3 linked regions of the Aromatoleum petrolei genome follow. Each later gene encodes a partner of the first gene's protein in a complex. Links are inferred from orthologs where the notes say so. Each region holds a gene or a part of one and is shown in the gene's direction. Other genes may lie near its edges.

What was found.
Region 2: secY (region 1) and secG share a complex: the UniProt entries of both Escherichia coli proteins name them as parts of the sec protein translocase complex. The link is inferred for Aromatoleum petrolei from one-to-one orthologs.
Region 3: the proteins of secY (region 1) and secA are in contact, whole or in part, in a crystal structure (PDB 3DIN), measured with the Thermotoga maritima proteins. The link is inferred for Aromatoleum petrolei from one-to-one orthologs. Residues at the interface, in WP_004081795.1 of Thermotoga maritima: Glu108, Gly109, Glu110, Glu111, Ala236, Glu237, Arg238, Arg239, Ile240, Thr241, Ile242, Gln243, Tyr244, Ala245, Arg246, Arg247, Val248, Thr249, Gly250, Arg251, Arg252, Val253, Tyr254, Gly256, Ala257, Ser258, Thr259, Tyr260, Leu261, Pro262; in WP_004082002.1 of Thermotoga maritima: Glu261, Ala262, Arg263, Lys300, Ala301, Arg302, Thr303, Ile304, Ile305, Leu323, Tyr324, Asp325, Pro326, Val329, Ser330, Tyr333, Ile336, Lys340, Phe345, Val349, Glu363, Phe364, Tyr374, Ser375, Gly376, Gly377, Glu393, Ile395, Thr482, Ser483.

Annotation. Positions count from the first base shown.
Region 1 is NZ_CP059560.1:2,077,476-2,080,536, reverse strand. What follows is about bases 37-2,947. They hold secY (preprotein translocase subunit SecY), read left to right. Parts: upstream 37-784; coding sequence 785-2,110; downstream 2,111-2,947. Other genes in these bases: rpsK (30S ribosomal protein S11), read left to right, coding at 2,896-2,947; rpsM (30S ribosomal protein S13), read left to right, coding at 2,521-2,883; rpmJ (50S ribosomal protein L36), read left to right, coding at 2,354-2,467; infA (translation initiation factor IF-1), read left to right, coding at 2,114-2,332; rplO (50S ribosomal protein L15), read left to right, coding at 333-770. Outside these bases: more of rpsE, read left to right, coding at 1-36; more of rpsK, read left to right, coding at 2,948-3,061. UniProt on the Escherichia coli protein: The central subunit of the protein translocation channel SecYEG. Consists of two halves formed by TMs 1-5 and 6-10.
Region 2 is NZ_CP059560.1:4,056,186-4,059,009, forward strand. What follows is about bases 19-2,692. They hold secG (preprotein translocase subunit SecG), read left to right. Parts: upstream 19-1,015; coding sequence 1,016-1,369; downstream 1,370-2,692. Other genes in these bases: pstB (phosphate ABC transporter ATP-binding protein PstB), read left to right, coding at 19-39; tpiA (triose-phosphate isomerase), read left to right, coding at 236-994; ndhC (NADH-quinone oxidoreductase subunit A), read left to right, coding at 1,610-1,984; ToN1_RS18535 (NuoB/complex I 20 kDa subunit family protein), read left to right, coding at 1,988-2,464; ToN1_RS18540 (NADH-quinone oxidoreductase subunit C), read left to right, coding at 2,479-2,692. Outside these bases: more of pstB, read left to right, coding at 1-18; more of ToN1_RS18540, read left to right, coding at 2,693-2,824. UniProt on the Escherichia coli protein: Subunit of the protein translocation channel SecYEG. Overexpression of some hybrid proteins has been thought to jam the protein secretion apparatus resulting in cell death; while this may be true it also results in FtsH-mediated degradation of SecY.
Region 3 is NZ_CP059560.1:1,804,988-1,808,439, reverse strand. What follows is about bases 146-3,447. They hold secA (preprotein translocase subunit SecA), read left to right. Parts: upstream 146-523; coding sequence 524-3,247; downstream 3,248-3,447. Other genes in these bases: ToN1_RS08270 (HDOD domain-containing protein), read left to right, coding at 3,337-3,447; ToN1_RS08280 (DciA family protein), read right to left, coding at 146-356. Also shown: more of ToN1_RS08280, read right to left, coding at 1-145; more of ToN1_RS08270, read left to right, coding at 3,448-3,452. UniProt on the Escherichia coli protein: Required for protein export, interacts with the SecYEG preprotein conducting channel.

The DNA of each region.
Region 1 (3,061 bases):
TGTGACGGACGTGACCTGCAAGTGCATCGGTTCGTCGAATCCGTACAACGTCGTCCGTGCAACGCTGAACGGTCTCCTGGCGATCAATACGCCGGCTGAGATCGCCGCCAAGCGTGGCAAGAGCGTCGAAGAAATTCTGGGGTAAGCCATGGCCGAGAAAACGATCAAGGTTACGCTGGTCAAGAGCGTGATCGGTACCAAGCAGTCGCACCGTGCGACGGTGCGCGGACTCGGTTTGCGTCGCCTGAACCATACCGTCGAACTTCAGGACACGCCTGAAGTGCGCGGCATGGTGAACAAGGTGTCGTACCTGGTGAAGTGTGAGGGTTGAGATGCGTCTGAATACGATTAAACCCGCGACTGGTTCGAAGTTCGCAGGCAAGCGCGTCGGACGCGGCATCGGCAGCGGCCTCGGCAAGACCTGCGGTCGCGGTCACAAGGGCCAGAAATCCCGTGCCGGCGGCTTCCACAAGGTCGGTTTCGAGGGTGGTCAGATGCCGCTTCAGCGCCGTCTGCCGAAGCGTGGCTTCGTCTCGCTGACGGGGTCGCGCAACGCCGAGGTGCGCCTGTCCGAGTTGGACAAGCTGCCCGTCGAAGATATCGACCTGCTCGTGCTGAAACAGGCTGGCGTCGTGGCTGCCGATGCGCTGTCCGCAAAGGTTGTCCTGTCGGGCAGCATTGGTCGCAAGGTGACGCTGCGCGGCGTCGGTGCCACGAAGGGCGCCCTCGCGGCAATCCAAGCGGCCGGCGGTTCGGTCGTTACCGAGTAAGAAGGTAACCAGCTGTGGCCAATCCCGCTGCCACCTTGGGAACGCCCGGTCGTTTCGGCGATCTGAAGCGCCGACTGTTGTTCCTGGTCGGTGCGCTGATCGTCTATCGGATCGGCGCACACATCCCGGTGCCCGGAATCGACCCGAGTCGGCTGGCTGAGTTGTTCCAGTCGCAGTCGGGGGGGATTCTCGGCGTCTTCAACCTTTTCTCGGGCGGTGCGCTGTCGCGTTTCACCATCTTCGCGCTGGGGATCATGCCGTACATCTCGGCATCGATCATCATGCAGTTGATGACCGTCGCGGTGCCCTCGCTTGAAGCCCTGAAGAAGGAAGGCGAGGCGGGTCGGCGCAAGATCACGCAGTACACGCGAGCCGGCACCCTGGTTCTTGCTCTGGCGCAGTCGCTCGGGATCGCAATCGCTCTCGAAGGGCAGGCCGGGCTGGTGCTGGATCCGGGCTTCACCTTCCGGTTCGTGACGGTGGCGACGCTCGTGACGGGTACGATGTTCCTGATGTGGCTCGGTGAGCAGATCACGGAGCGCGGGCTTGGCAACGGTATCTCGCTTATCATCTTCGCGGGTATCGCCGCTGGGCTGCCGAGTTCGATCGCCGGTTTGTTCGAGCTGGTGCGTACAGGTGCCATGCATCCCTTCACTGCGCTGCTGATCTGCGTCCTGGTGGTGCTGGTGACTGCGTTCGTGGTGTTCGTCGAGCGGGGTCAGCGGAAGATTCTGGTCAATTACGCCAAGCGCCAGGTCGGCAACAAGATCTACGGCGGGCAGAGCTCGCATCTGCCGCTGAAGCTCAACATGGCAGGCGTGATCCCGCCGATCTTTGCGTCGAGCATCATCCTCTTCCCGGCTACGCTGGGCCAGTGGTTCGGCTCGTCGGAGAGCATGGTGTGGCTGCGCGACCTGTCGGCCAAGCTGGCGCCGGGGCAGCCGGTCTACGTGATGTTGTACGCGGTGGCGATCGTCTTCTTCTGCTTCTTCTATACCGCGCTCGTGTTCAATGCACGCGAAACCGCGGACAACCTGAAGAAGAGCGGAGCGTTCGTGCCGGGTATCCGGCCGGGTGATCAGACCGCGCGTTACATCGACAAGATCCTGACGCGCCTGACGCTGGTGGGGGCGGTGTACATCACCCTCGTCTGTCTGCTGCCGGAGTTCCTGATCCTCAAGTGGAATGTGCCGTTCTACTTCGGTGGTACTTCGCTGCTGATCATCGTCGTCGTGACGATGGACTTCATGGCGCAGGTTCAGGCGTACGTGATGTCGCACCAGTACGAGAGTCTGCTGAAAAAGGCGAACTTCAAGGGGGCGGGCCTTCCGATCCGGTAAGTTATGGCGAAGGAAGACGTCATCGAGATGCAGGGCGAGGTTACCGAGAACCTCCCCAATGCAACGTTCCGCGTCCGGCTCGAAAACGGACACATGGTCCTCGGGTACATCTCCGGGAAGATGCGCATGCATTACATCCGCATTCTTCCTGGTGACAAGGTCACCGTGCAGCTGACGCCCTATGACCTGACCAAGGCCCGGATCGTGTTCCGGACCAAGTAATCAAGAAACAGGAGCAAGGAAATGAGAGTTCAGGCTTCGGTTAAGCGGCTCTGCCGCAACTGCAAGATCGTCCGCCGCAAGGGTGTGGTTCGCGTCATTTGCGCAGATCCGCGTCACAAGCAGCGCCAGGGTTGATCTTCAGACAACCTGGGATTAACATTTAATGTTTAGCTTTTTGGGGTAATCGAATGGCCCGTATTGCTGGGGTAAACATTCCCAATCACAAGCATGCCGAGATTGCGCTGACCGCCATCTATGGAATTGGCCGTTCGCGTGCTCAGAAAATCTGTGATGCCGCCAACGTTGCGCGTTCCGTCAAGGTGAAGGATCTTACCGAGTCGGATATGGAGCGTCTGCGTGACGAAGTCGGCAAGTTCGTCGTCGAGGGCGATCTTCGCCGTGAAGTGACGATGAATATCAAGCGCCTGATGGACTTGGGTTGCTATCGTGGTGTCCGTCATCGTCGCGGCCTTCCGCTGCGCGGTCAGAGGACCCGGACTAACGCCCGCACCCGCAAGGGACCGCGCAAGGCGATCGCCGGCAAGAAGTGATAAGGACTGATAATGGCTAAAACTGCTACAAAAGTTCGCAAGAAAGTCAAAAAGAACGTTGCCGAGGGCATCGCGCACGTTCACGCGAGCTTCAACAACACCATCATTACGATTACCGACCGTCAGGGCAACGCCCTGTCGTGGGCAACGTCGGGCGGCGCGGGCTTCAAGGGCTCGC
Region 2 (2,824 bases), 2.0 Mb from region 1 along the record:
AAGGAAACCGAAGACTACATCACCGGACGCTTCGGTTGAGCCGTATGGGGTCGCGTAGGCTGGCTCCCGGCGCGTCCTGTGGATGGTGGCGGATGGCGCGCTGACATTCTCCGAGACTTGCTTGCAGAAGGGAGGGGCGCTGTTACAGTGCCCCTCTCAGTCTTTGTCCGGCCCGCTTCCTTTACCTAGCGAAGGGCTGCAGATACAATCCAAAAATTTGGCTGGGGCGCAGTGCATGAAACGAAAGCTAGTCGTCGGTAACTGGAAGATGAATGGCGATCGTGCGCGCAATAGTGCTCTGTTGGACCAGTTGCTGGGTGCCATGCCCGCGGGCATGGACTGCGCGGTGTGTCCGCCGTTTCCGTACCTCTCGCAGGTTGGTGAAATCCTCCGTGGCAGTGATGTCGCGCTCGGCGCCCAGGATGTGAGCGAATTCGCCGACGGCGCCTACACAGGCGATGTCAGCATCACCATGCTCGGCGACTTCGGCGTGCGATTTGTCATTGTCGGCCATTCCGAGCGACGGGCGCTGCACGGCGAATCTGACGTGTTGATTGCCCGCAAGGCGGATGTGGTGCTCGAAGGTGGGCTTGTACCCATCGTCTGCATCGGCGAGACGCTGGCCGAACGCGAGTCCGGCGTAACGGAGCAGGTGCTCCACCGGCAACTCGATGCCCTCGCGGTCACGCTGTCGCCCGAGGCGCTGCAGCGTATCGTGCTCGCATACGAGCCTGTATGGGCGATCGGTACCGGACGTGCAGCGACGGTCGAGCAGGTGCAGGCGGTGCTCCGGTTCGTCAGGCGTTGGCTGGGGCGCCATGTTTCCGCGCCCGAGCGCAGTCAAGTCCTGTATGGCGGTAGCGTGAAACCCGAAACGGCAGGCGGGTTGTTCGGCCTGCCGGATGCGGATGGTGGCTTGATCGGTGGGGCTTCGCTCGACGCGCAGTCCTTTCTTGAAATCTGTCGAGCGGCAACGGTCGTGCAGGGCAGTTGAGATTCAAAACAAGGTCATATTATGAGCAATTACTTATTTTCTATTGTCTTGACCGTTCATGTGCTGGTGGGACTCGGCATCATTGCTCTGGTTCTCATGCAGCATGGCAAGGGGGCGGACGCAGGTGCGGCATTCGGAAGTGGTGCATCGGGGAGTGTGTTCGGTGCCTCCGGTTCGGCAAATTTCCTCAGTCGCACGACGGGCGTGCTCGCTGCCGTATTTTTCCTGACTAGTCTCGGCCTGAGCTATTTGAGTAACGGTACGGCGGTCAAGCCTGCCAGTGTCATGCAGGACGCTGCCGTGACGGCGCCAGCTGGCGAGGGGGCTCCGGCAGGCATGGCGGACGATTCAAAGGCCCAGTCGATTCCCAAATAAGTTCCCCTTGGGGCTTTGCGGGATACGGGAAAGGTCGTATAATTTCGCGCTGTAACGAACGTGCCGACGTGGTGAAATTGGTAGACACGCCATCTTGAGGGGGTGGTGGCGAAAGCCGTGTGAGTTCGAGTCTCACCGTCGGCACCAGAACACTGAATCGCCCGCGAAAGCGGGCGTTTTCATGCAGTGGGTTAATTAAAAAAACTAAAACAATCTGTATTTAAGACGGGGTGTCACGCAATGCTGGAAAACTACTTTCCTGTTCTGATGTTCATCCTCGTGGGGCTTGGTTTTGGCCTTGTTCCCGTCATTCTGGGGCGTCTCGTTGCGCCCTATCGCCCTGGCAGCGAGAAACTGTCTCCGTATGAGTGTGGCTTCGAGGCCTTCGAAGATGCGCGCATGAAGTTCGATGTGCGCTACTACCTCATCGCGATTCTTTTCATCCTTTTCGATCTCGAAATCGCCTTCCTCTTTCCGTGGGCGACGGTGTTCCAGGAATTCATTGCGGCAGGTCAGGTCGCGTGGTTCGTATTCGGCTCGGTTATGGTCTTCATTGCCGTGCTGGTCATCGGTTATGTCGTCGAGTGGAAAAACGGTGCACTCGACTGGGAGTGATGCATGAGTATTGAGGGCGTCTTTCGCGAAGGGTTTGTAACCACTTCGCTTGATGCGGTAATCAACTGGACTCGCACGGGGTCGCTCTGGCCGATGACTTTCGGTCTGGCCTGCTGTGCAGTCGAGATGATCCATGCGGGTTGTTCTCGTTACGACCTGGACCGCTTTGGCGTGGTGTTTCGGCCAAGTCCGCGCCAGTCTGACCTGATGATTGTTGCGGGGACTCTCTGCAACAAGATGGCGCCCGCGCTGCGCAAGGTTTACGAGCAGATGGCGGAGCCGCGCTGGGTGATTTCCATGGGCTCTTGTGCTAACGGTGGCGGCTACTATCACTACTCCTACTCGGTCGTGCGCGGTTGTGATCGCATTGTGCCTGTGGATGTGTATGTCCCGGGTTGTCCGCCGACGGCTGAAGCGCTGCTCTACGGCATCATTCAGCTCCAAAACAAGATCAAGCGCACGAATACCATCGCGCGCTGACGGATGGTTCATCTATGAGTCCCAAGCTTGAGCGTCTGAGCCAGGTCCTGCAAGAGGTCCTGGGTGACAAGTTGCGGTCGATTGTCGTCGATCGTGGTGAGGTGACTATCGACGTTGCGCCGGAAGATTATCTCGGTGTGGCCCAGTGCTTGCGTGATCACGCAGAGCTCTGCTTCGAAGAATTGATCGATGTGTCGGGTCTCGATTATTCGGCTTATGGGAATGGTGCATGGAGCGGAAAGCGCTTCGCGATTGCCGTCCATCTCCTTTCGGTTGCGAAGAACTGGCGTCTGCGTCTGAAGGTCTTTGCTGACAACGATGATTTCCCGGTTCTGGAGTCGGTCGTGGGTGTCTGGCCGA
Region 3 (3,452 bases), 270 kb from region 1 along the record:
TCCTCGATGCTGCGGCTGCCGCCTTCGGAGATCGTGCGTTGCGGCGGCGGGCGCCGCTCCTCGCGCGTCTCCAGCACCTTCACCTTCACCTGCACAGTCTTGATCGGCAGCCCTGCCGCTGCAAACTGCTCCACCAGTGACGGTGCGATCTGTTTGAGGCGCGCGGCCGCAGCGCCCCCATTGGCGAGCAGGACCAGCGTGTCGCCCTTCAGGTTGGCGACCGAGCAGGCCGACGAGAGCGCGGGCGGGAGGTGCTGCTGGAGCAGCGTCTGCAGGCGCATCAGGCGCGCCGCGTGGTCCTTCAGGCGAGCGAGCGCGTCGCCGGTGCCCAGGAAGCGCTGGATGAGCTGGGTCATGGTGATGCCGTAGTCGGAGTGCGCCCTGATGGTAGGTCGCACGTGCCCGGGCCGCAAGCGCGATGTTCCCGGCTGATCAGGCGGGTGGTCGCCGCATCCCCTGCGGGGGCTTGCGGCCGGCATGCTAAACTTCCCGCTTTGCCGAATCGGTCCCACCAGATACCCACATGATTTCCGGCCTGCTCAAGAAAATTTTCGGTAGTCGCAACGACCGCCTCATCCGCCAGTATTCCCAGACGGTACGCACCATCAATGCCCTGGAGCCGACGATCTCGGCCCTGACGGACGAGGCCCTGCGGGCCAAGACGGAAGAATTCAGGCAGCGCGTCGCGAACGGCGAAAGCCTGGACAGCCTGCTGCCGGAAGCCTTCGCGGTCGTGCGCGAAGCGGCGAAACGCGTCCACGGCATGCGCCACTTTGATGTGCAGTTGATCGGCGGCATGGTGCTGCACAGCGGGAAAATCTCCGAGATGCGCACCGGCGAAGGCAAGACGCTGGTCGCCACCTTGCCGGCCTACCTCAATGCGCTGACGGGCAAGGGCGTGCACGTCGTGACCGTCAACGACTACCTCGCCAGCCGTGACGCGGACTGGATGGGGCGCATTTACGGCTTCCTCGGGCTGACCACCGGCTGCAACCTGTCGCGCATGACGCACGAGGAAAAGCAGGCCGCCTACGGCGCGGACATCACCTACGGTACGAACAACGAGTTCGGCTTCGACTACCTGCGCGACAACATGGTGTATTCCACCAGCGAGCGCGTGCAACGTGGCCTCAATTTCGCGATCGTCGATGAAGTGGACTCCATCCTCATCGACGAGGCGCGCACCCCGCTGATCATTTCCGGCCAGGCCGAGGACCACACCGAGCTGTATCTCAAGCTCAACCAGGTGGCGCCGATGCTCACGCAGCAGGAAGGTGAGGGCGAGGACGTCACCAAGCCCGGCGACTACACGCTGGACCTCAAGGCGCGCCAGGTGCTCCTCACCGAGCAGGGTCACGAGAACGCCGAGCAGATCCTCACGCGCATGGGACTGCTGGCGGAGGGATCGAGCCTGTACGACCCGGGCAACATCCTCCTCGTGCATCACCTCTATGCGGCGCTGCGCGCGCACGCACTGTACTTCAAGGACCAGCACTACGTCGTGCAGAACAACGAGGTGGTGATCGTCGACGAATTCACCGGCCGCCTGATGGCCGGCCGCCGCTGGTCCGAGGGGCTGCACCAGGCGGTCGAAGCCAAGGAGGGCGTGCGCATCCAGGCCGAGAACCAGACCCTCGCCTCGATCACCTTCCAGAACTACTTCCGCATGTACGGCAAGCTCGCCGGCATGACCGGTACGGCCGACACCGAAGCCTACGAATTCCATCAGATCTACGGCCTGGAAACGGTGGTGGTGCCGACCAACCGTCCGATGCAGCGCCGTGACGACAACGACAAGGTCTATCGCACCGCCAAGGAAAAGTGGGATGCGGTGATCGCCGACATCCGCGAGTGCGTCGGCCGCGGCCAGCCGGTGCTGGTCGGCACGACTTCGATCGAGATCAACGAATTCCTCTCCGGGCTGCTGCAGCGCGAGAAGCTGCCGCATCAGCTGCTCAACGCCAAGCAGCACGAACACGAGGCGGAGATCGTCGCGCAGGCGGGCCGCCCCGGTGTGATCACGATCGCAACGAACATGGCCGGCCGCGGTACCGATATCGTGCTCGGGGGCAGCATCGAGCGCCAGCTTGCGGCGATCCGCGACGACGATGCGCTGGCGCAGGACCAGAAGGACGCCCGCATCGCCGCGATGCGCGAGGAGTGGCAGAAGGTGCACGATCAGGTGCTCGCGGCGGGCGGCCTGCACATCGTCGGCACCGAGCGGCACGAGTCGCGCCGCATCGACAACCAGCTGCGCGGTCGCGCGGGCCGTCAGGGCGATCCGGGCAGTTCGCGCTTCTACCTGTCGCTCGAGGATCCGTTGATGAAGATCTTCGCCGGCGAGCGCCTGAACGCGATCATGGTGCGCCTGAAGATGCCCGAGGGCGAGGCGATCGAGCATGCCATGGTCACCCGCTCGCTCGAGTCGGCCCAGCGCAAGGTTGAGCAGCGCAACTTCGACATCCGCAAGCAGCTGCTCGAATACGACGACGTCGCCAATGACCAGCGCAAGGTGATCTACCAGCAGCGCAACGAGCTCCTTGAGAGCGAGGACATCTCCGACACCATCCACGCCATGCGCCAGGGCGTGCTTCACGACGCCTTCCGCATCTACGTGCCGGTCGACAGTGTCGAGGAGCAGTGGGACATCCCCGCGTTGGAGCAGGCGCTCGCTGCAGAATTCCAGCTCCGCCTCCCGGTGGGCGAGTGGCTGAAGGCCGAGTCCAACCTCGACGACGAAACGATCCTGAAGCGCATCCTCGCCGCGGCCGACGAGGCCTATGCCGCGAAGGTCGCGCTGGTCGACGCGGGCGCGTGGCACAAGTTCGAGCGCGACGTGATGCTGCAGAGCCTCGATACGCATTGGCGCGAGCACCTGGCCGCACTCGATCATCTGCGGCAGGGCATCCATCTGCGCGGGTACGCGCAAAAGAACCCGAAGCAGGAATACAAGCGCGAGGCCTTCGAGCTGTTCGAAGGCCTGCTCGAGACCGTGCGCAGCGAAGTGTCCAAGCTGCTGATGACCGTGCAGGTCCGCACCGAATCGCAGCTGGAGGAGGCTGAGCACCCGCCCGAGCTGGATAATGTCCAGTATCACCACGCCGACTACGACGAGGCGCTTGGCGCCGCATCGCAGGCGCAGGAGGGCGGCACGGCCGTTGCGCAGGCTCCGAAGGTCGGACGCAACGACCCCTGCCCCTGCGGCTCCGGCAAGAAGTACAAGCACTGCCACGGCAAGCTGAGCTGAGGCAGGATGGGCGGTCAGACGCTTTCCCGCCGCGTCCCTGAACGGCCCCGAGCGGGCCGTTCCTGGCTTTGCATGCGGCTTTTACGCGCATGACCGGGCCGACTGATCCCAAGGGCAGGTGCTCCGGTGAGTCCATCCTGTTTCCGGAGCTGCGCCTCGGCGTTCCGGAGGAGGCGGCCGGGCCGGCGGGGCGCGAGCCGCGCGG